Regions from separate parts of the Bradyrhizobium sp. BRP19 genome, predicted to be linked through region 3. Evidence: predicted binding sites of a transcription regulator. Region 3 holds the regulator's gene; each other region holds the start of a gene.
What was found. The regulator LexA, encoded in region 3, represses DNA repair genes until DNA is damaged. The targets are predictions, from matches to a motif close to TGTTCNNNNTGTGTTCNG.
Positions count from the first base shown of each region.

Region 1 (7,354 bases), on a different contig from region 3:
TTCACGACCTCGCAGATGACGTTCCTGGAGCAGCTCACCGACTCCATCGGCATCGTGCTCAATTCGATCGAGGCCACGATGCAGACCGAAGGCCTGCTCAAGCAGTCGCAGCAGCTCGCCGGCGAGCTGCAGACCCAGCAGCGCGAATTGCAGCAGACCAACGACCAGCTCGAGCAGAAGGCGCAGCAGCTCGCCGAGCGCAACGTCGAGGTCGAACGCAAGAACCAGGAAATCGAGCAGGCCCGCCGCGCGCTCGAGGAGAAGGCGACCGAGCTCGCGCTGACGTCGAAGTACAAGTCCGAATTCCTCGCCAATATGAGCCACGAGCTGCGTACGCCGCTGAACTCGATCCTGATCCTCGGACAGCAGCTCAGCGACAATCCCGATGGCAACCTCTCGGCCAAGCAGGTCGAGTTCGCCCGCACCATCCATGGTGCCGGCACCGACCTGCTCAACCTCATCAGCGACATTCTCGATCTCTCCAAGATCGAGTCCGGCACCGTGACGGTCGACGCCGAGGAAATCCTGACCGCGAACCTGCTCGAGACCGTCGGCCGGCCGTTCCGGCACGAGGCGGACAACCGCAACCTGTCGTTCAAGATCGACGTCGATCCGAACCTGCCGCGCAGCATCGTGACCGACTCCAAGCGGCTGCAACAGGTTCTGAAGAATCTGCTCTCCAACGCCTTCAAGTTCACCGCCGACGGCGAAGTGCGCCTGAAAGTCGCCGGCGCAATCGGCGGCTGGGGGTCGGATCATCCGGTGCTGAACTCGGCGCCGGCCGTGATCGCCTTCGAAGTGTCCGACACCGGCATCGGCATTCCCCTGGAGAAGCAGAAGCTGATCTTCGAGGCGTTCCAGCAGGCCGATGCCGGCACCAGCCGCAAATATGGCGGCACCGGCCTCGGCCTTGCGATCAGCCGCGAGCTTGCCAGCCTGCTCGGCGGCGAGATCCACCTGCGCAGCGCGCCGGGCAAGGGCTCGACCTTCACGCTCTATCTGCCCTTGAAATATTCCGGCCCGACCCTCGCGCCGCGGGCGCCGGCGTCACAGCAATACGGCCAGCCGCCGGCGCTGCAGCCTGCCGCGCCTGACCAGCAGCGCGTTATCGAGCAGCTGCCCGACGACCGCCTCAACCTCGAGCCCGGCGACACCATTCTCCTGATCGTCGAGGACGACCCGCATTATGCCCGCGTGCTGGTCGATCTGGCCCGCGACAAGGGCTTCAAGGTCCTGGTCGCCGCGCGCGGCGCCGAGGCCCTCGAGCTCGCCAAGCAATACCAGCCGACGGCCGTCTCGCTCGACGTGTTCCTGCCCGACATGCTCGGCTGGACCGTGCTGAGCCAGCTCAAGCACAATCCGCTCACCCGCCACATCCCGGTCCAGATCATCACGCTCGACGAGGACCGCCAGCATGCGCTGGCGCGCGGCGCCTTCTCCTTCGTCAACAAGCCGACGACGACCGAGGGCGTCTCGGCCGCGCTGACGCAGATCAAGGAATATGCGCGGCCGCGGCGCAAGCGGCTCTTGATCGTCGAGGACAACGAGGCCGAGCGGCTCTCGATCCGCGAGCTGCTGCACCACGACGACATCGAGATCCTGGCCACGGATACCGGGGCAGGCGCGCTCACGACGTTGCGCGAGCAACCCTGCGATTGCGTGGTGCTCGACCTCAGGCTGCCCGACATGAGCGGCTTCGAGGTGCTCGATCAGATCCGCAACGACGAGGCGCTGTCGAACATCCCCGTCGTGGTGTTCACCGGCCGCGAGCTCTCGGCCGAGGAGGATGCGGAACTCCACACCATGGCACGCAGCATCGTGGTCAAGGGCGTGGAATCGCCCGAGCGCCTGCTCGACGAGACCGCGTTGTTCCTGCACCGCGTGATCACGGAGTTGCCGCTCGAGAAGCAGCGCATGCTGGAGAAGCTGAACAGTTCCGACGAGGACCTGATCGGCAAGACCGCCCTGCTCGTCGACGACGATGCCCGCAATATCTTCGCGCTCTCGAGCGTGCTGGAACGACGCGGCATGAAGGTGCTGACGGCCACGACCGGCAGCGAGGCGGTGACCTTGGTCGAATCCAATCCGGAGATCGCGATCGTGCTGATGGACATCATGATGCCGCAGATGGATGGCTACCAGACCATCGGCGTGATCCGCGAGAACCCGGCCTTCGCCCGTCTGCCGATCATCGCGTTGACCGCCAAGGCGATGAAGGGCGACCGGGAGAAATGCCTCGAAGCCGGCGCGTCCGACTACCTCGCCAAACCGGTCAACACCGACCAATTGCTGCTTGCGATCCGCATGTGGCTGCATCGCTGAGTTGGACATGCGTATGGACCAGGAAAAGGTCAACATCCTGCTCGTCGACGACCAGCCGGCCAAGCTGCTCGCCTATGAGGTGATCCTGAAGGATCTCGGCGAGAACCTCGTCATCGCCTCCTCGGGCCGCGAGGCGTTGGAGGTGCTGCTCAAGACCGAGATCGCGGTGATCCTGGTCGACGTCTGCATGCCCGAGCTCGACGGCTTCGAGCTCGCCGCGATGATCCGCGAGCATCCGCGTTTCCAGAAGACCGCCATGATCTTCATCTCGGCGATCCAGGTCAGCGACATCGACCGGCTGCGCGGCTACGAGATGGGCGCGGTCGATTACGTGCCGGTTCCGGTCGTGCCGGAGGTACTGCGCGCCAAGATCAAGGTGTTTGCCGAGCTCTACCGCAAGACGCGCGAGCTCGAACGGCTGAACCACGAGCTCGAGGATCGCGTCCGCGCCCGCACCGCGGAACTGGAGGCTTCCACCGCGAAGCTGCGCGAGAGCGAGCAGCGGCGCAGCATGGCGATCGCGGCAGGCAAGATGGGGTCCTGGGACTGGGACTGGATCAGCGGCGATTGGATGTGGGACGAGGGGCAATACAATATCTTCGGCGTCAGCCCCGACAATTTCGAGATCAATCCGGCCAACGTTCAGGCCCTGCTGCACCCCGACGACGTCGACCAGTTGCGCAAGGCGATCGCCGAGTTCAACAAGGGCACACGCGCCTATGAGACGGAGTTCCGCATCATCCGGCCCGACGGCGAGGTGCGCTGGTGCGTCGGCACGGCGGCCGCAACCACGGACGAGAGCGGGCGCGTGGTGCGCGTCAGCGGCGTGACCGTCGACATCACCGAGCGCAAGCGCGCCGAGGAGCGGCAGAACCTGCTGGCGCGGGAAGTCGATCATCGCGCGAAGAACGCGCTGGCGCTGGCGCAGTCGATCGTGCGCCTCACCCGGGCCGACGAGGTCAAGGCCTATGTCAACGCCGTCGAGGGGCGCATCAATGCGCTGGCGCGCGTGCACACCATCCTGTCGCTGTCGAGCTGGCAGGGCGCCGAGCTCTCCAGGCTGATCGACGAGGAGCTTGCGCCCTACTCGCTGGGCGACCAGATCAAATTGGCAGGGCCCGAAGTTCAGTTGCTGCCGGCGACGGCCCAGACGCTGGCGCTCGCACTGCACGAGCTCTTCACTAACTCGGCAAAGTACGGCGCGCTATCCACGCGAGCGGGGCGGCTCGCGATCGATTGGCAGGTCGACGAGGAGCTGCTCACGCTGAGCTGGGAGGAATCCGGCGGTCCCCTGGTCAAGACCCCGAAATCGCGCGGCTTCGGCACGCGAAGCCTGCTTGCGAGCATCGAGTCCCAGCTTGGCGGACAGGCGCAGTTCGATTGGCGCGCCGAGGGCCTGCTGTGCCGTCTTGAGGTGCCGTTGACACGCAAGACCGCGGCGGCTGCACCAAGCAAGTTCGACACCGCCGGCGCTGCCGAATTGCAACGCGCATCCGGTTAACCTGACGCTGCGCTGGTCATGCGCTGCGCCGTGCGCGGTTCGCGCGCGACGCGCCCCTCGAGCCAGGCTTCCGTTCGGGCGAGATCGCGCAGCGCCCTCGCGTAGCGGCGGGCCGCGCTCCGCTCCGCGCCAAGCGGAAGCTTGCGCGCCTTGCGCAGGATGTCCGCGGCCGCGTTGCGATAGGCCAGCGAGCGGTAAAGAAAGACGACCTTACCCATATCGATGTTCCCGTTTTGCTGGCGCCCATCTTGGCAAGCCCGGCATGAACGCCGGATGAAACGGGCGGTAACAATTCCTTCAGCGGAACGGAACCCGGCGATCACATGCGCGTTGGCGTGGCAGTTCGGGATGCCGTCCCATGCGCACCAAGAAGTCGTCTGAGCTGATCTCTGCCAGCGGCCTTATCAAGCTGATGACGCATGCAATGATGGGCGCAGCGCTCGGCCTCATTTTCAGCCTCACGCTCGTCCTGTCCAATCCAGCCGTCGCCAACCTGCTGAACAATGGCGGAAGCCAGGCCGCGATGGTCTTCGCCCTCACCTTGGTGACGACCTTCGCGATCGGCGCGACGCTCACCGGCGCCGTGTTCATCCTGGCCGAGGACAAGCAAACTTGAAGCGTGGGTGACGCACGGAAGATACTTCGCCGGGAACTCCCTGCCGCGACGCGCGGTTTGTGCCTGCGTCAATTTAACTCAGGGAGTTTCCCCGCATGAAGACGACCAAGCTCGCTCTCGCCGTAATATTGGCAACCGGCCTTGCCGCCGCGCCGTTTGCCGCCCAGGCCAAATCGCACAAGACTAAGCATGGATCCTCGATGTCGTCGGCACAGACCACCGGCGCCAACACCAAGTCCTCCAAGGGCGCTGATCCGTCCGGCCAAGGCGGCGCCGGTCCCGGCTCTGATCAGGGCGGCACCATGACCAACAAGGGCGGCATGACCGACACCAAATAGGCGCTCCCTGGAATCATGAAGGGCTCCGCATTGCGGAGCCCTTTGTCTTCTATCTTTGGTTCGGCGCTCGGCCTTCAGTATACGGCGCCAAGGATCTCAGCGGCGCTCGGCTGCGCGCGCGGAGTTGCCGCCTGTCTTCACGGCACGAAGCCGCACCCGGTCGCGGACGTTCGGCAGTACGTCGCTGCCGCCGGCAGCCTTCCATTCGGCGATCAAGAGATTGATCTTCCGGCGCAAGTCCATCTGCGCCAGGGCTCTCTCCGTGCAGTCGTGATCGCGCTTGACGAGGTCGCGCACCGACGCCTCGACGTCGGCCATCTCAAGCCTCAAGGCTCTGATTTTACGTCGAATTTCATTAATTCTGTTGTCCATGCCTTGTTAGAACAAAATAAGAACATATAGTCAAGTCACGATTTCAGGACGGAGACGCCAGATGCAGGTTCAAGGTAAATACGACGCCAGATTTTTCCTGGGCGAGCAGATGACGCGGGCGCAGGGTCTCAAGCTGAAGCGGCTCAGCGAAGAGGCCTACCAGCCCGGCCAATATGCGCGGGATCTGTCCTTCAGCGAGGCCGCCCGGCGCATCCAGGTGCTGGAAGCGGAGATCGAGCTGGCAAACTCCTTCTAGAGCATCGCATCGCGCTTTAGGCATGCGCCGTTCCACGCTCCCGGAACCATGGCTGTGCAGAATGGTTCTCCCCGCCGAGGGAGAATATGCATGGCACGCAAGGCAAAAAAGCGCCGCTACTCACGCAGCTCGGGAAGCGATGTCGCCACCGAGATGCGGCGTTACAAGAAGGGCACCGCGAAGAGCGGCCGTGGCGGGCGCGGCGGCCGCGTCAAGAACCGCAAGCAGGCCATCGCGATCGGACTGTCGAAGGCACGCAAGAAGGGCAAGAAGGTCCCGAAGAAGGCTTCGAAGCGCAAGAGCGCCAAGAAGACGTCCAAGAAAGCATCCAAGAAAACGTCCGGGACGTCGTCCAAGAAATCGTCGAACAAGAAATCATCGAAGCGCAAATCCAAGCGGTCGCGCTGACCCGCCTCAGATCATGCTCCCCGGCATGAAGCAGCGGATCGAAATCCCGAACGCAGTCTTGACCGGCCACACCATCGTGCGGCCGGCCCGGTTGGGCTCGGTGATGACGGCCTCATCCGGCACATCGATCCACTGTCCGTCGATGCGGACACGGTAGCGCCCGTTGTGCGACTCCCAGTCGAGATCGGCAAGGGCGAAACCGTCCGCGTCCGAGCAGCACGGACCGAGATGGCTGCGCAAACTGTCGAACCATGGCTTCAGAGGAGAATTCGCGTAGCGGCCGTCGTCGCGCCCGAGCGCGTTTCCCCCCGAGAGCACCAATGGCGCCACGAGCAGCGCACTCCTGAGCGAGAGCTTCAATCGATCCATGTCGGCACCGATCACTTGTGAACCACCGGCGAGTTCCACAAAGCGCCGGGAGGCTCGAAGTTCCACGCTTGCAACCCCTCTCAGCGGCGACGTTGGCGCAGAGCACCGAGGCGCCCTTGCGAGTGTGATCAGCGAACACGGCTTTTTCGGACGCACCAGGTCATCATCCCTACCGTTAACGAGAATGTGACCGGCCTGGTGCGGACGTGACGTGTGTGCAAAAGGCGGCCCGAAGGCCGCCTTCCTGGATTGGTAAGGGTCGAGTTGACGTTATGCGAGTGGCACCGCAACGAAGCGGGTGGCCTCCGCGCTTCTGACCTGAAGCAGCACGCTGCGCTTGCCCGACGATTTGGCCTGCGCCAGCTCGGAGCGCACCTCGCCGACATTGCTGACAGCCTTGCCGCCGACATTGAGGATGACGTCGCCGGTCCGGATGCCGCGTTGCGCGGCCGGGCCTTGCGGATCAACCTCGGTGACGACGACGCCGTTCTGGCCTGCGCCCTGAACGTCACCGGCGGGCGCCAGGCTGAGGCCGAGGCGCGGCGTGCCGGCACCCGGCTGTCCGCTGCCCTCGTCGGCATTGCCACTGCCATTGCCCTTGGCCTGCCGCTCGTTCGGCAACTCGCCGAGCGCCAGCGTCACCGTCTTGCTGTCGCCCTTGCGGAAGACATCGAGCTTCACGGACGTGCCCGGCGTCAAGCCGGCGATGGTGCGGGCGAGGTCGCGGGAGTCCTTGATCGTGGTGCCGTTGACGGCGGTGATGACATCGCCCGCCTGGATGCCGGCCTTCGCCGCCGGGCTGCCATCCTGCGGATTGTCGACGATCGCGCCGCGCGCCTCCTTGAGCCCGAGGCTGTCGGCAATATCCGATGTCACCGGCTGCACCTGCACGCCGAGCCAGCCCCGGGTGACCGCGCCCTTGTCCTTCAATTGCGCGACGACGAGCTTGGCGGTCGAGGCCGGGATATCGAAGCCGATTCCGACCGAGCCGCCCGAGGGCGAGAAGATCGCAGTGTTCACGCCGATCACGTTGCCGTTCATGTCGAAGGCCGGGCCGCCGGAATTGCCCTTGTTGATCGGCGCGTCGATCTGGATGAAGTCGTCATAGGGACCGTTGCCGATGTCGCGGCCGCTGGCCGAGACGATGCCCGCGGTCACGGTGCCGCCAAGAC
Region 1 covers NZ_JADYVZ010000004.1:30,752-38,105, reverse strand. Annotated here, with positions in the region: gene I6F36_RS14705 (HAMP domain-containing protein) at 1-2,322, shown strand, start outside; gene I6F36_RS14700 (HWE histidine kinase domain-containing protein) at 2,336-3,823, shown strand; gene I6F36_RS14695 (hypothetical protein) at 3,820-4,041, opposite strand; gene I6F36_RS14690 (hypothetical protein) at 4,182-4,439, shown strand; gene I6F36_RS14685 (hypothetical protein) at 4,535-4,777, shown strand; gene I6F36_RS14680 (hypothetical protein) at 4,874-5,095, opposite strand; gene I6F36_RS14675 (DUF3072 domain-containing protein) at 5,211-5,405, shown strand; gene I6F36_RS14670 (DUF6496 domain-containing protein) at 5,496-5,813, shown strand; gene I6F36_RS14665 (hypothetical protein) at 5,820-6,182, opposite strand; gene I6F36_RS14660 (Do family serine endopeptidase) at 6,453-7,354, opposite strand, start outside.
Region 1: a site for LexA is predicted at 5,157-5,174, ahead of I6F36_RS14675 (DUF3072 domain-containing protein). Genes of this name have one in related genera too.

Region 2 (7,354 bases), 860 kb from region 3:
CGTGATCTCCCTGTGAGGACGAATCAGGTCCAGCAGCCAGACGAGCACAAGTTGATCATTGGGCCGAGCATCCACCCATATTTCAATTGAGTCGAACTTCTCGCACAGCTCGAACAAACCAATATCGCGCGTGCCGAAGCCGTCGAGTGCACCGCGACAAACGTCATCGAGCCAATGATCGCCGGGATTGCGGTGCTTTTCCGATCGGCGCTCCAGCCCCCTCAAGAGTTGCTCGTCGGAAGGCAGTTCCCCCAAGACGAACCGGGATAGAACCCGAGCGCGACGTTCGCAACGCCGGACTGGCGAAGTGTGTCCTCCGCACGATCGTTCGTTGCCAGGATCAAATGTGACACGATTGCCTCTCGAAATGATACAATACAAGAACACTCTGAGCGAAGAGTTACGCACTAATCAGGCGCGATGAGTGAGAGGGCCTCGGGGTCCCACTGCCACAGCCGGTCGTTGGTCAGATGGATGCCGCCCCACCAGCGATCGATTCGGTTATGGCGGCAAAAGTTTTCATCGCCGCCAAGCACCGCTTTGCCGAACGCGGTGAGCGACAAGCGGGATTGCTTGTACCGCTGGAGGCGGCTCGAATCGTCGTGCATCTCCAGGGAAAACGGGCCTTCGTCCAGTCCAGCGACCGCTGCCCTCTCGCATCGTGCTAGTCCATCAAGCAGGGCGCCAACTTCCCAGTAATCGAAGACGCGACGCTCGTTGGGCTTCTGATATCCCGGGAACACATCAAAGGGCTGCACCTCGCCCGGCGCGATCAATTCCAGAATCCGCGTTTCCGTGGTCCCAAGGCCGCTGGTCACGTTGGGAAGCTCTTCGAGCAGATCAACGACGCAACGCTCGAGCTGCGGAAGCAGGCGCAAATCCGTTTCGAGGAAATCGAACCAGGCCTGCGGCGTAGGCGCACGGTAAGCTCGCCAGGCGCGACCAGCCAGTTCAAGGTGATCTTTCGTGAGCTTGACAATCGGTGGGTTCAGCTTCGCCAGTTGCGTTGGCGCGACATCGCCTACGGCAAGGTCCAGGTGACGTATCGCGAGCTTGGACAATGCCGCTTCCTCGATGCCGCAATGGTCGAGTAGCCAGAGCAGAAGTAATTGTGCGTTCGGCTCTGGCCCCATCCATAGTTCGGCCGAGCCACATTCGGACAACAGATCAATCAGTCCGCGCCCCTTCACCCCAGACCTTTCCAGGCGCCAAACCGGCGTGTCGTCGAGCCAGTGCAGGCCGTTCGGCTGAGCCACGCGCGGGGAGAAGAATGCCTGGCATTCCGTTTGCGTGGGCGGCGGTCCCCAGACCAAGCGACGCTCGATCGCAAGGACGAGGTCGGCAAGGCCGGCCCGCTGTATCGCGCCGGCGGCGGACGAATCTGTTGTCACAATGAGCCGCGTCACGTCAGCCTCTCAGGGCATCGTCAGGACAGGGCCGGAGCGCCACAGCCGATCGTTGGTCAGATGCGTGCCACCCCACCAACGATCGATCGGATTGTAACGGCTGAAGTCGTCATGGCCCGCCAGGACAGCCTTCCCGAACTCGGTCAGCGAAAGGCGGCTGCGCAGATAGACTTCATGCCGAGCCCTCAAATTCTTAGGGTCGATCGTGCGCAGTTCGTCGCCCAAGCCGGCCACGGCCGGCCTCGGGCCGAGCGCTAGCCCCTCAAGCAACGAGCCCAACTCAAATTCTCCGAACACATAGGTACGCCGCTGCGAGCGCAGGTGAAACAACCCGTTCGTGTTGGCAAACCCTCTGGCAAGCATCTCAAGCAATCGCGTCTCGGTCGCACCAAGCCCGGTCCTGGGTGACGGCAGTTCCGCCAGCAGATCGAGCAAAACCGGCCGCAGCATCAGCAAGGCACTCAGATCGCGGTGAAGCAAATCCATGCAAGCCTCAGGCGTCCGCGCGCGATAGGCCGACCACGCCAACTTGGCAGTCTCGAACTCCTCCGCAGCAACGTCCATAACAGGAATATGGGGCTCGCCCTTGGCGAAATCATAATCGGGACTGAAAAACAGATCGGAGTCCAGCAATCGCAGCCCGAGCTTCTGCGCTAGCGCAGGATAGCTGCTGAGGTGATCGAGCAACCAGACCAGTTGCAATTGGTCGCGCGGAGTCGCTCCGAACCAGAGTTCGATCTCGTCATACGGCTCGCAAAATTCGGCCAGCGACAATTTGCGGCCCTTGGCGCCGCGGGACCAGCGGACCCAATCCGACCAATGTTCGGCATGGCCTAGCTCTGCGGTTTGGGCAGCCAAATAAGCTGAGAGCTTTTCCGCCGGCGGGAGCGGCCCCCACTCAAATTGAAAATGGAAAGGTATGACGATCTCGGCCAACCCCGATCGACCGAGATCACTCCCGCCGCCCCAGCCAGTCAAGATCAGCCGCTTCATCGCACCACCTGATCAACGCGACGCAAAACGAAACGGGCACCGAAGACGTCGGCAACTCAACGTCCTCAGTGCCCGCTCCTCGCGAAAAATTTTCGCGTTAGGTCTTACTCGTCCGCCGGCTCCTCGCCGTCGGCGTCGCGCTCCGGCGTGCCGGCCAGAATCTGCTCGGCGATCAAACCGGAATTCTGGCGGATCGCGGTCTCGATCTTGGCGGTGATGTCGGGGTTGCCCTTGAGGAACGCTTTGGCGTTCTCGCGGCCCTGGCCGAGGCGCTGGCTGTCATAGGAGAACCAGGCGCCGGACTTCTCGACGATACCGGCCTTGACGCCGAGATCGAGGATCTCGCCCATCTTGGAGACGCCCTCGCCGTACATGATGTCGAACTCGACCTGCTTGAAGGGCGGGGCCAGCTTGTTCTTGACCACCTTGACGCGCGTGGTGTTGCCGACCACCTCGTCGCGCTCCTTGATCGCGCCGATGCGGCGGATGTCGAGGCGGACGGAGGCGTAGAATTTCAGCGCATTGCCGCCGGTGGTGGTTTCCGGCGAGCCGTACATCACACCGATCTTCATGCGGATCTGGTTGATGAAGATCACCATGGTGTTGGACTTGTTGATGGAGGCCGTCAGCTTGCGCAGCGCCTGGCTCATCAACCGCGCTTGAAGTCCCGGCAGCGCATCGCCCATCTCGCCTTCGAGCTCGGCCTTCGGCACCAGCGCCGCCACCGAATCGACCACGAGAACGTCGACGGCGCCCGAGCGCACCAGGGTGTCGCAAATCTCCAGCGCCTGCTCGCCGGTGTCGGGCTGCGAGATCAGGAGCTCGTCGATGTTGACGCCGAGCTTGCGGGCATAGACCGGATCGAGCGCGTGCTCGGCGTCGATGAAGGCGCAGATGCCGCCCTTCTTCTGCGCTTCCGCCACCGTATGCAGCGCCAGCGTGGTCTTGCCCGAGGATTCCGGCCCGTAGATCTCGACGATGCGTCCCTTGGGCAGGCCGCCGATGCCGAGCGCGATATCGAGCCCGAGCGACCCGGAGGACACCGCCTCGATGTCCATGGAGCGGTCGTTCTTGCCGAGCTTCATCACCGAGCCCTTGCCGAACTGCCGCTCGATCTGGGAGAGCGCGGCGGCCAGAGCTTTACTCTTGTCCATGGAAGATCCTTCGACGATACGCAGGGCAGTTGCGGACATTGGGTCGTGCTCCTTATGGCGAGGATTCGCGTGAGGGACAAACGGTTGCGAGGCAGCTCGGCGATAAAAGCAATGTACCCCATTTGTTCTCAGTTCGCAATATGTTCTTTTGCGGGTTTTCCCCTTTGCCCTAATTTCCCTCAGCAGTGTCAAAGCGGCGGCCTGTCCTGAACACATTCCCAGCCGGTTAGCGTCAGGCGCTCGGTACCGCGGAAACAATTCGGCTTCGTCAACAAGACGAAAGCCAAACCCGATGCGATGGAAATCAAAATGGCCCAGCCAATCCGCTTCAAGGGGAGAATTCTCTAACTGTTCTAATCTGTCTCTGCGGGTGTCCTAATTAGGACAGCCCCAAGGGTTTTTGTCTTGCCGACTGGACCAGAAGACCACAGAGCTGTTCGAAACAGCTTCATGAACCATGGCTGCGCGTCCGCGTTGCCGCGGCATGCATCGCCTATGGTATTTCGTGGCCTTCCTCGCCGTCACCGCAACCTCATTCGGTGCCCTGGTGGCAAGTTCCTGGGATGACCGGAGGCCGCCTCGTCTGGCGGCCTCTTTCGGTTGATAAATCAACCTCTGACAAACCAGCCATGCTGGATCGTCACGCTCCCCGCTTTGCTCTGCGTGCACAACTGAACAGACGCGGATCCATTTCCGGATCCTAATGCATCATCACCGCGCGGACCCCGGCCACTATCGGTGATGAGAACGCTCACCTCGCGCTCCCGCCTCATCGCACGGAAAGAGCGCGCCATGTTCAAGCGACGACGTTTCAAGCAGCAACTGACCCTTCAGGACCGGCTGTCCGCATGGGTGAAGCAGATCCGCGAACAGGCCTCCAAGCTACCTCCCGGGCCGGAGCGAGACGCGCTGCTCAAGAAGGCCCGCCAGGCCGACGTTGCCAATCATCTCAACGATTGGGTCAAATCGCCGGGGCTGCAGCCGCCGAAATAAACCGGGCCTCCGTGGGTTCCTGGAAGCGACCATGACCGGGATCAACGACGCGCGACTGGGGCGCCGTCATGTTTCCGTAATCCTGCGGCACCGAACCTTTTCGCGGTCTCCGGTTTTCTGTGGGGATGGGACCGCAACTTTTGGGGATCTCTAGTCATGACAAACAACGACACGCTGCACGATACGCCGAGGCGAAAGCCGATGCTGGAGGCGGCGCAGGAGGAGATGGTGAAGTTCGAGCGCAAGGAAAACGAGTTCCGCAAGAGGGACCGTGAAGAGCGCGCCGCCGAGCTCCATCTGCCGCTGAACGAGATCAAGGTTCATTAGGCACTGCTAGGACCGCCGTCCGGAGCGGCCAGGCCCGCCCGCGATGCGGCACTCCGCTCCGGTCCTTGGCCGGAACCTCGATCCGGCATCGCCGGTCGGGGCGTCGCGCTCGCCGATGCAGAAGGTAGCTGAATACTACCAGCAACCCATTGGCGACGCGATGAAATCGGCAGGACCCCTACTGTGTGCATGGGGTTGTTTTGCCACTTTTGAGAGGCAAGGCACGCCAGCGCCGTCGATCGGACGGCCCGGCACGTCGGTTCCGTCTGCAGCAGCGCCTGCTAGAGCACCGCCAGCAGAACCAGGCCTATCACCAGCACGACGAAGCCAGCCGCCGTCGCGGCGGCGAATGACCGCTCTACGTTATCCATATGATGCCACCCCGTTTCCGGCGCGCCACGTTTCCCCCATGGCTGCGCCGAACGGATAAAATCTTGCCGACGGGTGTGTCCGCAGTGGTGCGGACGGATGTCGAAATTGGGACCGGTACGGGGCCAGTGTGCGGCCTTTCGATCGCGCACCTGCCGGCGGTCCGCCTATCAGGCTGTCGTCAGCCAGCCGGCTAGGGTCGCCCGGCTACCGGCCGGCGCGGGGCTCCTGCTCCTCCTGCGTCAGGCGCAGCGAGAAGGCGCGGATCGCGGGCGCCGCCAGCAGCACGACCGGCAGCATCGCGGCCCATGCGATCAGCCAGGACACCATCCAGTGCCGCACGAAGAGCATCGGGCTGCCGGCGGGAAAGCTGGCGATCCCCGCCGCGATCAGCGAGGTCAGCCCGGACTGGATGATGCCGAAGACGAAATGCGAGTAGCGGCGGGGAATGCCGAGCATGAGGCGCCCATGGTTGCTTGCCCGTGATCGGCAAGCAAGGCACATGCCGTCGAGCGGATCCGGCGCTTCGATTGGAACCGCGATGCGGGACCGCCGGATGCACCCCGGCCGGGCTCCAGGAACTTTGTTCATGGTCGGAGAACCACGGAGGCCGTGGGCGACATTTTGCTTTCTGCGGAATATTGCGACGACCAACATGTTTGCAGGCATGAGGGTGAATCGTGGGAGGTGACCATGAATCACAGGGGCGTCGAGTTCACCATCGCCAAGACGGCGATTCCCGCAGTCTGGCAGTGGCAGTTTCGCATCGGCGACCGGATCAAGACCGGCAAGACCGAGACCCGGATCGACCTGCTGGCGATCCGGCGCGTGCAGCTGCGCATCGACCGGGAGCTGAAGGCGATCGGGCGAAAGACGGCCTGAACCGTTTCGACCTCATGCGCCAAAGCGCGCCATAGCCAGCGTCAGTCCGCGCTGGGCAGCCGACGCATGGTGAACTCGATATCGCCGCCGGGCAATTCGCGCCAAGTCTCGACCTCGCTCATATAGCCGGCCTTGGGATAGCGGGCAAAGAAGGCCTGCGCCCGCTCCCGCGCCGCCGCCCGCGGCAGCGTGAAGGTCTCGCGCAGATAGCCGTCGCCGGCGGACTGGCCGGGCTTGCCGGCCGCCTTGCGCCGGCGCGCCATCCGCTCGGCGAGATCCCGCGGACGATCGGCCATGTCCTGCCTTCCTCTGCGCACTACGCTACCGACAATGTAGGGCGCGGGCCGGATCAAGAGGAGTCCTTCCGAGGAGCATTGTGCCTCCCCGGAACGGGTCAGTTGGCGGCCGTCCCGCTCTTGGCCTTCTTCGGCGCACTGGTCGCGGCCGACGCCTTCGGCGCCGCCGGCTGCTTCGGCTGTTCGGCGCGCATGCCGCCCCAGGGATCGCTGGACGCCTTGGTATCCGGAATCTTCTTCAGTGTTTCCTTGTAGGCCTTCTCACGTTCGGCCTCGATGGCCTTCTCCTCCGGCGACTTGCTCGGGGCATCCTGCATCAAATTGATGTTGGGCATTTGCGCGTAGGCAGGTCCCGCCAGCACGGCCAGCACCGCGGCCAAACGGAAAAGCTTCATCATTCACTCCTTAAGTCTTCCATGAGGCGCGGATCGCCCCGTGCCCTGTCATCCTCGTCAGCCCGGTCACGACCCGTTACCGCTAGTGCCGATCCGATCGGCATGATTTGGGCGACTGCAGCCAATCGTCCCAGATCGGACCGCATTTGGTGCACCCGCTCAGCGCGAGACCGAGCAGGCCCATGCAAAAGACGAGGATACAGCGACGCAACATCATCCACCCCTACCCAAGCCAGGCATCATATCGGGCCAAGTCAGGCATTTTCAAGCCGGGGCGGCCGGCGCCAGACCGGGTGACTTTGCCTCGCCGATGCGCGCACAATGCGGCGAAACATCCGGCAACACAGGAGAGCGCGACAGCAATGCAAACGCAGCCAGAAGCCGAGTTCGGCCCCGCCGACGCCAGACGCATCCTCGGCGAGGTCTTTGCGCCCTGGGTCCAGGACCTCAACCTCGCGGTCGAGCGTATCGAGCATGTGCCGCGCGCGGACGTCCCGGATTGGCAGCCCGGCGCGCTGCTGCGCATGCCGTTTTCGGAG
Region 2 covers NZ_JADYVZ010000001.1:1,075,182-1,082,535, forward strand. Annotated here, with positions in the region: gene I6F36_RS05290 (hypothetical protein) at 1-225, opposite strand, end outside; gene I6F36_RS05295 (hypothetical protein) at 408-1,406, opposite strand; gene I6F36_RS05300 (hypothetical protein) at 1,416-2,399, opposite strand; gene recA (recombinase RecA) at 2,504-3,592, opposite strand; gene I6F36_RS05310 (hypothetical protein) at 4,346-4,546, shown strand; gene I6F36_RS05315 (hypothetical protein) at 4,703-4,873, shown strand; gene I6F36_RS05320 (DUF2798 domain-containing protein) at 5,450-5,701, opposite strand; gene I6F36_RS05325 (hypothetical protein) at 5,936-6,124, shown strand; gene I6F36_RS05330 (hypothetical protein) at 6,166-6,420, opposite strand; gene I6F36_RS05335 (hypothetical protein) at 6,519-6,815, opposite strand; gene I6F36_RS05340 (PaaI family thioesterase) at 7,178-7,354, shown strand, end outside.
Region 2: a site for LexA is predicted at 3,684-3,701, ahead of recA (recombinase RecA). Genes of this name have one in related genera too.

Region 3 (7,354 bases):
GCTCGCGGCGGTCGCGGCTGGTTTTGCCGTGGCGACCTGGAAGACCGCGCGTATCGCGCACACCGTTTTGGCAAAACCGCTCTATTCGGTGTCGCTGTCGGGCTTCGTGGAAGCGCGCGACATCCGCGAGCGCACCGATCGCTTCGTGCTGCGCGTCAGCGCGATGGAGGCGCAGCGCAGCGACGTCAAGCTCGAGCGCGTCCGCCTCTCGGTGCGCAAGGGCACGGCGCCGGAGGTCGGCAGCTTCGTGCAATTGAAGGCGCGGCTGATGCCGCCGATCTCGCCGGTGCGCCCCGGCAGCTATGATTTCTCGCGCGACATGTTCTTCCAGGGCATCGGCGCCTCCGGCTTCGTGATGGGCGCGATCACGGCGTCCACACCGCCGGATGGCGGCGGCCTGCGGCTGCGCTATGCCGCCTTCATGCAGGGCCTGCGCGACGCGATCGACGCGCGCATCCGCGCAACGCTCGAAGGCGACAACCGCGCGATTGCGACGGCGCTGCTCACGGGGCGGCGCGATGCGATCACCGCGCCCGTGAACGATGCCATGTTCGTCTCGGGACTCGGCCATGTGCTGTCGATCTCCGGCTATCACATGGCGGTCGTCGCCGGCGTCGTCTTCTTCGCGGTGCGCGCGCTGCTGGCCTTGATCCCGGGGCTGGCGGCCGGCTCTGCCATCAAGAAATGGTCGGCCGCCGCGGCGCTGGTCGCGGCCGCGTTCTACCTGTTGCTGTCGGGCGCGGAGGTTGCGACGCAAAGATCGTTCTTCATGACGGCGGTGGTGCTGATCGCAGTGATGGTCGACCGCCGCGCCATCACCTTCCGCACGCTGGCGGTTGCCGCGCTGATCGTGCTTGCGGTCGCGCCGGAGGCGTTGGTGCATCCAAGCTTCCAGATGTCGTTTGCGGCAACGCTCGGGCTGGTGGCGCTGGTGCAGATCGGCATGCCGAATCTGCTCGCATCGCCCGATCATTCCGCGACGGCGCGGATCGCGTTGTGGGGCGGCCGCGAGATCGCGATGCTGTTCCTGGCCTCGCTGATCGCGGGGCTCGCGACCACGCCATACGCCGCCTTCCACTTCCATCGCGTGACCCCATACGGCGTGCTCGCCAATCTCGGCGCCATGCCGGTGGTCTCGGCGCTGGTGATGCCGGCCGGGCTGTTGGGGCTGCTCGCGGCGCCCTTCGGGCTCGACGGCGTGTTCTGGTGGTTGATGGGGATCGGCATCGAGTGGATGGTCCTGGTCGCGCGCTGGGTGGCGGCCCTGCCGGGCGCCGTCGGCCGCATTCCCGCCTTCGGGATCGCGCCGCTGATCGCAGCGAGCCTCGGGCTCATCGTGATGGGCCTGTTGCGCACGCCCTTGCGCTGGTCCGGCGCCCTGGTGCTGCTGGCAGCGATCCTCTGGGGACTGTCGGTGCGGCAGCCCGATATCCTGATTGCCGGGGATGGCGCGAGCGTCGCGATCCGGGGCGGGGATGGGCGCTTGCAGGTGATCCGCGCCAGCAAGGACAGCTTCCTGCTGAAGGAGTGGTTGGCTGCCGATGCCGATCCGCGCGATGCCGGCAACGCCTCGTTGGCGAGTGGGGTGTCCTGTGACGAGTCCGGCTGCGTGGCGCCGCTCGCGGACGGACGACTGATCGCGTTGGCGACGCGTATCGACGCGCTGGCCGATGATTGCAGCCGCGCCGCGCTGGTGGTGACGGCGCGGCCTGCGCCACCCGATTGCGCGGCGATGGTGGTCGATCGGGCGCGTCTTGCCAGTCAGGGCGCACTGGCTCTGACGAGACGCGGCGAGGGCTTTTCGGTGCAGGCGGTGAGGACGAGGGGAGCAAGCCGTCCCTGGCTGCCGGCCGGCGCCGGCGAGGGAGATTTCGACGGCAGCCTCGTGCCGAAGGCGGCCGTGCCCCGCAATCGGGACGCAACGCCATCGGAGGCCGACTTGCAGGCCGACGATTGACGCGGATCACAAATACCAGGCCAGCACGGCGTCAAGCCTTCCGTTGCCGATGACCGGCAGGGCCACCATTCGGCTCAGCCCGGCTGCGCGGGCTTCGGAGCCGGCGATCGAGCCGTCACAGGTGAGATCGTCGTTGAGCGCGGGCATGCCGGCGGCCCAGGCGCCGCCGATGCTGCCTTCGCCCCTGGCGATGGACTGCGCCGCATAGCGTGCGGCGAGGTCGGTCTGCGCGCTGCAATCGCCGGCGCGAAAGACCAGCGCCGAACGGTCCTCGTTCGGGACCCAGATCTCGAAGCGTCGTGCAATCGGCGTTGCCTGCGCGGAGAGGAATGTCAGAACCCAGGTCTGTTTGGTACCGGTTCGGTAGGGCACGCCGACGCCGAGATTGATCCCGACCTTGGCGGCGTCCTCCCAGCGCAGGAAACTCTTGGCGTCGTGCAAGTCCTTGATGATCAGCGGCAGGCCCGCCTTCCAGGTGCGTCCGGGCAGGCCGAAGCCGCGCGGAAATCTGGTGTGGCGGGAGTTGAATTCGAACATGTCCGCGGTGCCGTAATAGCCATCGACGAGCCCCATCTCATGCGAGAGATCAGGATCGTTGTGCCAGAGTTCGATCGCGCCGACGTGCGCCTCGTCGTCGCCACAGAACAGCACCAGCACGGCTTGCAGGAATTCGCCCGCGAACACCGGCACCGCCACGCCGCAGGTGAGGCCGGCCGCAGCGGCCTGATCGGTCCGCTTGAAATAGGAGTTGGCGAATTTCGTGAGGATGACGGGGTGGCCACAGGCCCAGGCCTTGCCGGGAAGTCCCTCGTCATATCCGAAGTGCAGCTCTTCGCTGACGGCTTTGAACGCGGACAGCCCATCGTCGTAGAGGCCGCCGCCGAATTCCAGCCGCATGCGCGTCCGGTCGGGTACCCAAAGTTCAACGACGCGAATGAAGGTCTTCATCGAGCGTGTCCGCCGCCTCAAACCACGACAGCATCGGTCATTTGGCTGCGGAGCGGACGTTCAAAATGCGGGCAGCACGGCCCAAACTTCGTGCGACGACGAGGCGCGGCGGTGGGCTCGCCGATCGAATGTCCTGAAACACAAACTTACCGGGCTCGCCGGCCTCGGCCGGCGACGGCAATTTCAATCCCGGGCTCGGCCTGTTGGCCGAAGGGCGTCAGCCGATCGGCAGGCGCGTGATCGTGGGCCGCGTGTCGGCGACGATCTGCGGCTTGTGCTCGCGCTCGGGGGCTGGCTGCGTCACCGGCAATTGCAGCACGGTCGCGCGCTGGCCTTCGACGAGCTGCGTCACCAGCACGTATTTGCCGTCGGGGAATTCGATCGCGTCATGATGGCGATCGGGAATGTGCGGGTCGATCTTGCCGAACTTGCCGACGCGAGAGTTCACGGTGCGCGTCCAGATCCAGCGGTTGTCGTAGCGGACGTTGTCGGCGAAAGCGAGCTCCGTCCCCGGCAGCAGACAGACCGCGACGGAGGGATCGGCTTCGGAAGCGAAACCGCGCGTCGAGGTGCCGCGGAAGGTTGTCGTGACGATCGTCTCGCCGACTTCGGCGGGGCGCGTCGCGACGGCATGCAGGCTGTAGTCACACATCGGGTGCTCCTCATGCTGGGATAGCGACCCGCGTCTCTTTCGAGGCGCAGGCCTCTATCAGAGTGGAAGCATACAACGCTCTGCTCGGTTATGGGCAAATCTGCGGCTCGCGTCCGCAGCGCGCGATCACATTATCTTTCCCGGATTCGATAGGAACAAACCTCGCGTCCTTGCATTCGGCCGGAGCTATCAGCACTGCCGGCACAACTCTACCGGCGAAGCAGAAATGGCTGCGCGCCTGCGCGGGGGAATGTCGCGCGGGAAGATGGACCGGACAGCCGGCGCAGAACCAGAGAAACCGTCCAGCCGGAGCGGACAAGTATCCGCTCCGATCCTGGATCGCCGATGCCGATCGAAACGCGCGCGGCGCTTGATGTTTCCCGTATCAGTACTTCCGGTAAAGCCCGATCAGCTTGCCCTGGATCTTCACGCGGTTCGGCGGAAGAATGCGGACCTCGTAGGCGGCATTGGCGGGCTCGAGCGCGATCGAGGCGCCGCGGCGGCGGAAGCGCTTGAGCGTGGCCTCCTCGTCGTCGATCAATGCCACCACGATGTCACCGGTATTTGCGGTCTCGTTGCGCTGGATCAGCGCCATGTCGCCATCGAGGATGCCGGCCTCGACCATCGAATCGCCGCGCACTTCGAGCGCGTAGTGCTCGCCCGAGCCGAGCATGTCCGGCGGCACGCTGATGGTATGGCTGCGGGTCTGCAGCGCCTCGATCGGCGTGCCGGCGGCGATGCGGCCCATCACGGGCACCGCGACGGGGCGTTCGCCCTCGTCGGCGGGCGGGCTGGAGCTCGCGCGCACCTTGCCGAGATTGCCCTCGATCACGCTCGGGGTGAAGCCGCGGCGATTGCCGGCGGCGGCCTGGAGCTCGGGCAGCTTGATCACCTCGATGGCACGGGCGCGGTTGGGCAGGCGGCGAATGAAGCCGCGCTCCTCGAGCGCAGTGATCAGGCGATGGATGCCTGACTTCGAGCGCAGGTCGAGCGCATCCTTCATCTCGTCGAAGGACGGCGGCACGCCGCTTTCCTTCAGACGTTCGCTGATGAACCGCAGAAGCTCGTATTGTTTGCGCGTCAACATCTCGACCAAAGTCCCCCGGTTGATGTCGTTCGATTCCGACACGATGAAGCCGGCACTAAGCCGCTACATCCTCGAAACAAATCATGAACGGACACTATATGTTCGATATGTGTTCCGCAACTGCTTAATTTATGGTGAACGCGGCCAAGCTCGCGGAATGCGTGTGGCTGGGCGGCTCAGACGGGCAGCCGGAGCACCTCGCAAGGCGTGCCGGCCTCGGCCTTCGGCGCGAACGGTGCGCGCACCAGAAGTACCTGTGCCGCAGCGAGATTCGCAAGAAGGGAGGAGTCCTGATGGCTGACCGGAAGGGCGACGCGCGTGCCGTCGTCGCGCTCCTCCAGCCGCGCACGCAGATAGTCCTCGCGCTGGTCGTTGGCGGCGAGATCGCGGCCCAGCACGGCGCGCTCGCGCCGATGATGAATCGCTGAACGGCCCGACAGGGCGCGAATCAAGGGGACCATGAACAGGAAGGCGCACACGTAGGACGACACGGGATTGCCGGGCAGGCCGATCACGCGCATCGCGCCTATCCGACCGTGCATCATCGGCTTGCCCGGCCGGATCGCGATCTTCCAGAACGCCATCGCGATGCCTTCGCCCTTGAGCGCCTGCTGGACCAGGTCGTGGTCGCCGACCGAGGCACCGCCGGTCGTGATCAGGATGTCGGCGCCGCTCTCGCGCGCGCGGCGGATGCCGGCGGACGTCGCCTCCAGTGTATCGGCGGCAATTCCGAGGTCGATGGTCTCGGCGCCCTCGCTGCGGGCGAGCGCATGCAGGGCATAGCCGTTGGAATAGACGATCTGGCCGCGACCAGGCGTGGTGCCCGGCATCACGAGCTCGTCGCCGGTGGCGAGAACGGCAACCCTCGGGCGGCGGATGACGGCGAGATGCGGATGATTCATTCCGGCGGCAAGGGCGAGATCGCGCTCGGTGAGGCGGATTCCCTTGCGCAGCAGCACGTCGCCTTCGCGGAAGTCGACGCCTGCAGGGCGGATGTGGCGGCCGTAAATGGCGGCTTCCTTGATCGTGACATGTTTGCCGTCGGCAGCCGTGTCCTCCTGGATCACGACGGCATCGGCGCCGTCGGGAACGACGCCGCCGGTGAAGATCCGCACGGCTTCGCCGGGGCCGACGCTTCCCGCGAACGGCCGGCCCGCTGCGACCTCACCGACGACGGTCAGGCTGGAATCGATGGCTGCGTCGGCCGAGCGCACGGCATAGCCGTCCATCGCCGACATTGCCTCCGGCGGCTGCGTGCGCCGTGCCGCGACATCGCGGGCGAGCACACGATGGTAGGCCTCGTCGAGGCAAACCATCTGTTCAGCCAGCGGCTCGACGCCGGCCAACACCGCGGCGAGCGCGTCAGAAACCGGCATCAGGGCCAAGAGCGAACTCCTGCTGAGCACATCAGTCAATGGGCGGCGAGAGTTCTAGCCGAGTGCAGGCGTGAGGCAAAGCAGCACGCGGGATGATTTATCCTGCGTGATCGCGGGGTGGAGGAGGTCGGCTCAACTCTGCCACGGCATGATGCGGAAGGCGAGACAGACCGGAACGAGGATTGCCATGGCAAGGACGAGAATGACGAGCGCCACGGCCAACATCGTTCAACGCCCCGTCGGATCGCCCGGACTGATGTCCGCGACGTCGGGCGGCTTGGGACCCTGATCCTTGTCCGGCAGCGGGTCCGCCTGGGATTTTAGGTCGGCGGCCTTGCTGATCAGCTTGGCGGAGAGGTCAGAATCCGAGGTGGTTCTGGCGAATTCGAGCAGGAGAGAGGCTTGCTTGGTGAGATAGGTCTTGCCCAGCACGTCGATCAGTCCAATGTAGAAGTCCCAACGGACTCATGAGTCCGAAGGGTGGTATTCCGTTCCCGGAACTCTGTATAAAAATGCACAAAGTGATCAGGTTCCACATTTTCAGCAGTTTTTGTTCCGGCAAGTGAGCGCGCTCCGGGCTTTCCCGCGGCTCAGATCCCCAGTGCTTTCAATGCGTTCCCGACATCACGCGGCGAGGTGACATGCACGGCGGTCAACCCGCGCGCCCGCGCTCCCTCGATGTTCTCGGCGAGGTCGTCGAAGAACACGATGCGCTCGGCCGGCACGCCGATCGCCGCCACGACATGGTCGAAGGCCTCGGCATCCGGTTTGCGCAGGCCGATGCTGGAGGACAGATACAGCTCGCGGAAATGGCCGAGCAGACCGGCATATTCCTTCGAGAAATAGTCGACGTGCGGCCGATTGGTGTTGGAGAAGGCATAGAGCGGCATCTGCTTCGCCGCTCGCGGCAGCAGCTCGGCGATATCAGGCATCTCGCCGGCGAAAATCGCGTTCCAGCCTTCCAGGAATTGCGCATCCGAGATGCCGATCCCAAGCGAGGACCGCAGCGAGGCGAAATAGTCCCCATCGCTGATCTTGCCCATCTCGTGCAACCGGTAGGCCTCGTCGCGCACATAGCGCGCGATGATGGCCTCGGGCTGGCAGCCGGCATGTCCCGCCCAGCAGGCGATCGCCTTGGAGAAGTCGATGTCGAGCACAACGCGCCCGAGGTCGAACAGCAGCGCATCCGCGCTGCCGGGAGAGAGCGATGTCATTGCGTCCTTTTCACTTCAGTATGGCGCGTCAGTAACGATAGGGCTCGTGGTCGAACAGCGGGAACGCGCTGAACACGCTGGGCGCGTTGGTGGCGGCCGCCGGATGCAGGCAGGATTTGT
Region 3 covers NZ_JADYVZ010000001.1:210,993-218,346, reverse strand. Annotated here, with positions in the region: gene I6F36_RS01045 (ComEC/Rec2 family competence protein) at 1-1,957, shown strand, start outside; gene I6F36_RS01040 (GAF domain-containing protein) at 1,964-2,905, opposite strand; gene I6F36_RS01035 (hypothetical protein) at 3,123-3,557, opposite strand; gene lexA (transcriptional repressor LexA) at 3,943-4,644, opposite strand; gene glp (gephyrin-like molybdotransferase Glp) at 4,821-6,029, opposite strand; gene I6F36_RS01020 (hypothetical protein) at 6,249-6,452, opposite strand; gene I6F36_RS01015 (HAD family phosphatase) at 6,611-7,234, opposite strand; gene I6F36_RS01010 (alpha-hydroxy acid oxidase) at 7,263-7,354, opposite strand, start outside.

Region 4 (7,354 bases), 110 kb from region 3:
GGCGATGCTCTTGCCCTTGAACAGCACCTCCAGCGTCTCGCGGTTGTAGCGCTTGCCCTTGCAGACGTCGCAGGTGACGTAGACGTCGGGCAGGAAGTGCATCTCGATCTTGATGACGCCGTCGCCCTGGCAGGCCTCGCAGCGGCCGCCCTTGACGTTGAAGGAGAAGCGGCCGGGCTCGTAGCCACGTGCTTTCGCTTCCGGCAGGCCGGCGAACCATTCGCGGATCGGCGTGAACGCGCCGGTATAGGTCGCCGGATTCGAGCGCGGCGTGCGGCCGATCGGCGACTGGTCGATGTCGATGATCTTGTCGATGTGCTCGAGGCCCTCGATGCGGTCGTGCGGGGCGGCGCCCTCGCTGGCATTGTTCAGCTTGCGGGCGATGGCGCGGTAGAGGGTATCGATCAGCAGCGTCGACTTGCCGCCGCCGGAGACGCCGGTGACGCAGGTGAACAGGCCGAGCGGAATTTCCGCCGTGACGTTCTTGAGGTTATTGCCGCGCGCGTTCACCACCTTGATGGTGCGGCGATGGTTCGGCGGACGCCGCTCCGGCACCTCGACCTCGAGCTCGCCGGTCAGGTATTTGCCGGTCAGCGATTTCGGGTTGCGCATGATCTCGGCGGGCGTGCCTTCGGCGACGATGTTGCCGCCATGCATGCCGGCGCCTGGGCCGATGTCGAGCACGTAGTCCGCAAGGCGGATGGCGTCCTCATCATGCTCGACCACGACCACGGTGTTGCCGAGGTCGCGCAGCCGCTTCAGCGTATCGAGCAGGCGGGCGTTGTCGCGCTGGTGCAGGCCGATCGAAGGCTCGTCCAGCACGTAGAGCACGCCTGTGAGCCCCGAGCCGATCTGCGAGGCGAGGCGGATGCGCTGGCTCTCGCCGCCGGACAGCGTGCCGGAGGAGCGGGACAGCGTCAGATAATTGAGGCCGACGTCGAGCAGGAAGGTGAGGCGCTCGCGGATCTCCTTCAGGATGCGGCCCGCGATCTCGTTCTGCTGCGCGTTCAGCGCCTCCGGCACGGTCTCGAACCATGCGCCGGCGCCCTTCACGGACAGCTCCGAGATTTCGCCGATATGCTTGCCGCCGACCTTGACGCAGAGCGCCTCGGGCTTGAGCCGAAAGCCCTTGCAGCCCTCGCAGGGGACGTCGTGGAAATATTTCGCCAGCTCCTCGCGGGCCCACTCGCTCTCGGTCTCGCGGTAGCGGCGGTTGATGTTGGTGATGACGCCTTCGAACGGCTTCTTGGTGTCGTAGGAGCGCACCCCGTCCTCGTAGGAGAACTTGATCTCGTCCTCGCCCGAGCCGTAGAGAATCGCGTTTTGCGTCTTCTTCGGCAGATCCTTCCACTTGGTGTCGAGCGTGAACTTGTAGTGCTTGCCGAGCGCGGTCAGCGTCTGCACGTAATAGGGCGACGACGACTTGGCCCAGGGCGCGATCGCGCCCTTGCGCAGCGTCAGATCCTTCTCAGGGATGACGAGGTCTTCGTCGACATGCTGCTCGACGCCGAGGCCGCCGCAGGCGGGGCAGGCGCCGTAGGGATTGTTGAAGGAGAACAGGCGCGGCTCGATCTCGGGGATGGTGAAGCCGGAGACCGGGCAGGCGAACTTTTCCGAGAACAGGATGCGCTCGGGCCCGCTCTTGTCGTGGATTTTCGCGGTCTTCTTCTTTTCCTCCGCAGGCGCAGCCGCCGCGGGCGCATCGGCGAACTCGACGACGGCAAGGCCTTCGGCGAGCTTCAGCGCGGTCTCAAAGCTCTCGGCGAGGCGCTGGCCGATATCGGCACGCACCACGATGCGATCGACCACCACGTCGATGTCGTGCGGGAATTTCTTGTCGAGGCTAGGGGCTTCCGCCAGCTCATGGAAGGTGCCGTCGATCTTGACGCGCTGAAAGCCCTTCTTGAGCCATTCGGCGAGCTCCTTCCTGTACTCGCCCTTGCGGCCTCGCACGACGGGGGCGAGCAGATAGAGGCGGGTGCCCTCGGGCAGCGCCAGCACGCGGTCGACCATCTGCGAGACGGTCTGGCTCTCGATCGGCAGGCCCGTGGCCGGCGAATAGGGCACGCCGACGCGGGCCCAGAGCAGGCGCATGTAGTCGTAGATCTCGGTGACGGTGCCGACGGTCGAGCGCGGGTTCTTCGACGTCGTCTTCTGCTCGATCGAGATCGCCGGCGACAGGCCGTCGATCTGGTCGACGTCGGGCTTCTGCATCATCTCCAGGAACTGGCGGGCATAGGCCGACAGCGATTCGACGTAGCGGCGCTGGCCCTCGGCATAGATGGTGTCGAAGGCGAGCGAGGATTTGCCGGAGCCGGATAGCCCGGTGAACACCACCAGCTTGTCGCGGGGAATCTCGACGTCGATATTCTTGAGGTTGTGCTCGCGCGCGCCGCGGATCGTAATTGCGCGCAGGCTGGAGCCCGCGTTCTGTTGTTGGCGCTTCGCCTTGATCACTTCATCCATCCGAGTTGCCCTCAAGGAAGCCCAAAGGTGCGCGATCGCGCCAACAAAAAAGGCGCGCTGCGCCCGGAACCGGGATCGGCGCCGATGGGTATGGCAGCGAACGTAGGAAGAACGGCGGCGGATTTCCAGTGGGACTTGCGAATCGTCAACGGATTGTTGGCGTGCTGGCGGGATCTGGCAGCAGGAACGCGCGGAACCGCTCGCGGAGCACCCAGCCAAAACAAAAAGGCCGGCGCGAGGCCGGCCTTTCGTGACGATGTGACCTCGGCAGGGAAGTTCAGTACTTCGCGACCACCGGGCCACCGAAGGTGTAGTTGAGTCGAACGGTAGCCATGTCCACGTCCTGCTTGATGCTGTCGGTGCGAGTGGTCACGCCGAGGAAGGTGAAGGTCTCGTTGTGCCTGCCCATGAACAGGTGGTTGTATTCGACAGCGACCGACCAGTTCGGGGCGAAGCCGAATTCTATGCCGGTGCCGACGGTACCGCCCCAGCGCGTTTCGTTCGCGGTGTCGAGCGTAACGCCGCCAAAACTGCCAGTGTACTTGTTGTGAGTGACGGCAGCGCCGCCCTTCACGTACCAAAGCACGTTGTTCCAGGCATAACCGACCTGGCCAGTGAAGAGGCCAATGGCGTCGATCCTGGTCTCGTTCACCAGCGGCGCGAGCGCGGCAGGCGAGCTGATGTTCGAACCCTTCAGGTCAGCCCAGTCCCCCTGGGCTTCGAGACCGAATACCCAGTTGGCGGACTGCCAGCGATAACCGATCTGGCCGCCGACGAGTGCGCCGGTCGCATTGTGACAACCTTCGGCCACCGCCGGAGCGACCACGAAGGGGCCGACACTGGTGAGATCCCAACAGTTGCGGCTCCAGCCACCGCCGGCGTTGGCGCCGAGGTAGAAACCGCTCCAGTTGTACACCGCGATCGGTGCCACCGGAGCCTTGGTGTAGGGGCGGGCTGCCAAATCGGCCGCCGAGGCCGGTGCCAACGCGCTGAGTGCGAACAAGCTGGCCGAAGCCAGCAAAAGCTTCTTCATATCCATTCCCCACTTCCATTTCTCATTCCGGTCTTCCGGAGAGCGGAAGAGCAGCGGACCTTATGACTCAAGCAACGTCATTGCTTTTACACCATTGAAGCCAAAGGTTGTGTCACCCAGCGGCCACACCCCTTCGAAAAGCGCGAGCGAACGGGCGGCCGCAACAAACAAAAAGGCCGGCGCGAGGCCGGCCTTTCGTGACGATGATGCGTCAGAGACGAAGCTCAGTACTTGGCGACGACCGGGCCGCCGAAGTGGTAGTTCACGCCGACCTGCACGGTGTGGAGGTCGAGAGTGCCGGTGTTGACCGGGAAGACGCCCGAGAAGTAGGTCTCGCCGCCCAGGCTGCGATAGAGGTACTCGCCCTTGACCGACCAGTTCGGAGCAAACATCGCCTCGACGCCCGCGCCGACCGTCCAGCCCGAATGGAACTGGCTCTCCGAGAGGCTCAGAACAGGGGGCGCGCTGACGCTGATCTTGTTGTTGATCCAGGCGTAACCACCCGTGGCGTACAGCAGGACGCTCGGGGAAGCGAGCCAGCCGATGCGACCACGCACGGTGCCGAGCGCGTCGATACGCGAACTGACCGTCGTGGGAACGAGGGCGCCACCAAAATCAACAAGACCGGTCGCCGAGGCGTTTACGTCAGCCCACGCGCCATCAGCTTCGATGCCGAACACGACGTTGGAGGTCTGCCAGTTGTAGCCAACGGTGCCGCCGACGAAACCGCCCTGCATGCGCGGATCATCGGAGCTGTTTTCCCAGGCGCCGCCACCGACGATACCCAGGTAAAAGCCGGTCCAGTTGTAGACCGAGGCAACAGGCGCAGGCGCCTTGGTGTAGGGGCGGGCTGCCAGATCAGCAGCCGAAGCGGGGGCCGCGAGAGCGAACAAACAGGCCGAAGCCAACAAAACCTTCTTCATTTTCAACTTAATCCCAGTCCCAGTTTCTGTTGTTGCCTTCCGTGGCGGAAGGGCAGCGGACTCAAACGGCCCAACTGACGCCGTCTTTACACCACCAAAGCCGCAAGTTGTGTCTCCGAAAAGCCACAACAGTCCAAAAGGTGATGGTTACTGACTTATTTACGTCCAGGCATGTGCCGAAAAAAAGAAGGGCCGGCGCAGGGCCGGCCCTTCCATTTGCTCGCGAAATGAGAGGGATATCAGTACCTCGCGACCAACGGGCCGCCGAAGCGATAATTCAGGCGGACTAGACCCATGTCGACGTCCTGACTGATGCGATCGCTCCCGAAGGCAACGCCCGCAGGCGTCGTGAAGGCGATCGTACGGTCGCCGAGGAAGATGTGGTTGTACTCGACGCCGAGCGTCCAGTTCGGAGCAAATCCGAATTCCAGGCCGGCGCCAACGGTGCCGCCCCAGCGGGTCTCGCGAGCCGACGCCAGCAGCGTGCCGGCGCCAGGCGTGCCAGGCGCGGCATAGACGTCGTACTTGTCCCCGACTACGGCGGCGCCGCCCTTCACATAGAGCAGCACGTTGTTCCAGGCATAACCGACCTGGCCCGTGATCAGGCCAAAAGCATCGATGTGAGAGCGGTTACGATCACCGGTGACCAAAGCGCTTCCAGGGAAGAGGAGGCTGACGTTGTCCCCCGAGAAGTCAGCCCAGTTGCCCTGGCCCTCGAGGCCGAACACCCAATTGGTCGACTGCCAGCGGTAGCCGATCTGACCACCGACCGTGCCGCCGGTCGCATCGTGACAGCCTTCAGCCACCAGAACGCCCGTGACCGGGGTCACGAAGTCCCAGCACTTGCGGCTCGTGCCGCCGCCGCCGTTGACGCCGATGTAGAAGCCGCTCCAGTCGTAAACCGCGGCGACCGCCGGGGCCGGAGCCTTGGTGTAGGGACGCGCAGCCATATCCGCCGCGCTTGCCGGAGCCGACAGCCCCATTGCCATTGCACTGATTACGCCGAAAAGAATCTTATTCATTGCAGTCTCCCCAAGTTTCGTCCGCTTCATGAAAGTCCCCGAAGCGGCTGATCAGACGCGACACCCATATGAATCAATTCCAAGGCAAAGGTAGCCTAAGGAAAGGGCAGAGTCCGTCTCCGGAATGCCACACTTGCGGATTGATTGAATGGGTTCCAACTTGATGAATGTTAAATGGTTTTTGCCATACTCGGGAACCCAAAAAGGTTCCATTCGAGGGCTGTCCTTTTTTGTGGCATGAGAGGACATGCGGGAAATTTCCGCTCGCTCGTGCCGAAGAACAAATCTGGAACAAACGTGCGCGCGATGCTATATGTGGGGATAACCTTGGGGGTGGCAGGCTGATCGGTGCCCGCAAGCGTATAGGGTCGCCCTAGCGGGCGCAGAGGAACGCGGGCAGCGGATTCGCCCTTTTGAAATTCAGTGGCATTCGGAGTGGAGAGCGGCGATGGCGGGAAGCGTCAACAAGGTCATTCTGGTTGGAAATCTCGGCAAGGATCCCGAAATCCGCCGCACCCAGGACGGGCGGCCGATCGCGAATTTGAGCATCGCGACCTCGGAGACCTGGCGCGACAAGAACACCGGCGAGCGCAAGGAGAAGACCGAGTGGCATCGCGTCGTGATCTTCTCTGAGCCGCTTTGCAAGATCGTCGAACAGTATCTGAAGAAGGGCGCAAAGGTTTACATCGAAGGCGCGCTCCAGACCCGCAAGTACACCGACCAGAGCGGCGTCGAGAAATACTCGACCGAGGTCGTGCTGCAGGGCTTCAACTCAACGCTGACGATGCTGGACGGCCGCGGTGGCGGCGGCGGAGGTGGCAGCTTCGGCGACGAGCCGGGCGGCGACTTCGGCTCCTCCGGACCCGTCAGCAGCGCGCCGCGCCGTCCCGTTGCCGCCGGCGGCGGCCGCAACAGCGACATGGACGACGATATCCCGTTCTGAGAGGGCGGGATTACTCGACGGAGATGCGGCGGCAACCTCGGCGCCGCTTGCGCCTCCCCGTCAGGAGACATTCCTAATTGACTGAACGGGCTCGGATTTTCCGGGCGCGCTTCATGTGTGGGGTGAGGTTCGTATCAAGCCGGGCAAAACGGGTTGACCGGAGGCCCCTTGACGCGTGTTCAGGCCGGCGTTGCGGGCGTTCATGAAGGACCGATTCCGGGGGCGTGCAGGGCGCTGTTCCGAAGCCGTAAGTTATTGGAAGAATAAGCGGAAAAAGGACTTTCCGAGGGCGGTCAGGGTGGTTATCCGACCCCGGATGCGCTATATGATTCCCAGACAAACCCTCACCGGATTCCCCCTTGGCTGACGACGATAACAAGCCCGGCGACCAGCCGGCGCACCCCTCGGACATTCGCCCCGTTTCGATCTACGAGGAGATGAAGAAGTCCTACCTCGATTACGCCATGAGCGTGATCGTGGCGCGTGCGCTGCCCGATGCCCGCGACGGGTTGAAGCCGGTCCATCGCCGCATCCTGTTCGCGATGAACAATCGCGGCGATACCCCGGATAAGAAGCACAAGAAGTCCGCCGGTGCCGTCGGCGAGGTCATGGGTAAGTACCATCCGCATGGCGACCAGGCGATCTACGACGCCTTGGTGCGCATGGCGCAGGACTTCTCGATGCGCGCGCCCTTGATCGACGGGCAGGGCAATTTCGGCTCGGTCGACGGCGATCCCCCGGCGGCGATGCGCTACACCGAGTCGCGCCTGACCAAGATCGCGCTGAAGCTGCTCGAGGACATCGACGACGATACGGTCGACTTCCAGGACAATTACGACGGCTCCGAAAGGGAGCCGGTGGTGCTGCCCGCCCGGTTCCCGAACCTCCTGGTCAACGGCGCCGGTGGCATCGCGGTCGGCATGGCCACCAATATCCCGCCGCACAATCTCGGCGAGGTGATCGACGC
Region 4 covers NZ_JADYVZ010000001.1:99,122-106,475, reverse strand. Annotated here, with positions in the region: gene uvrA (excinuclease ABC subunit UvrA) at 1-2,466, opposite strand, end outside; gene I6F36_RS00505 (outer membrane protein) at 2,744-3,499, opposite strand; gene I6F36_RS00500 (outer membrane protein) at 3,724-4,422, opposite strand; gene I6F36_RS00495 (outer membrane protein) at 4,662-5,444, opposite strand; gene I6F36_RS00490 (single-stranded DNA-binding protein) at 5,893-6,387, shown strand; gene gyrA (DNA gyrase subunit A) at 6,747-7,354, shown strand, end outside.
Region 4: a site for LexA is predicted at 2,563-2,580, ahead of uvrA (excinuclease ABC subunit UvrA). Genes of this name have one in related genera too.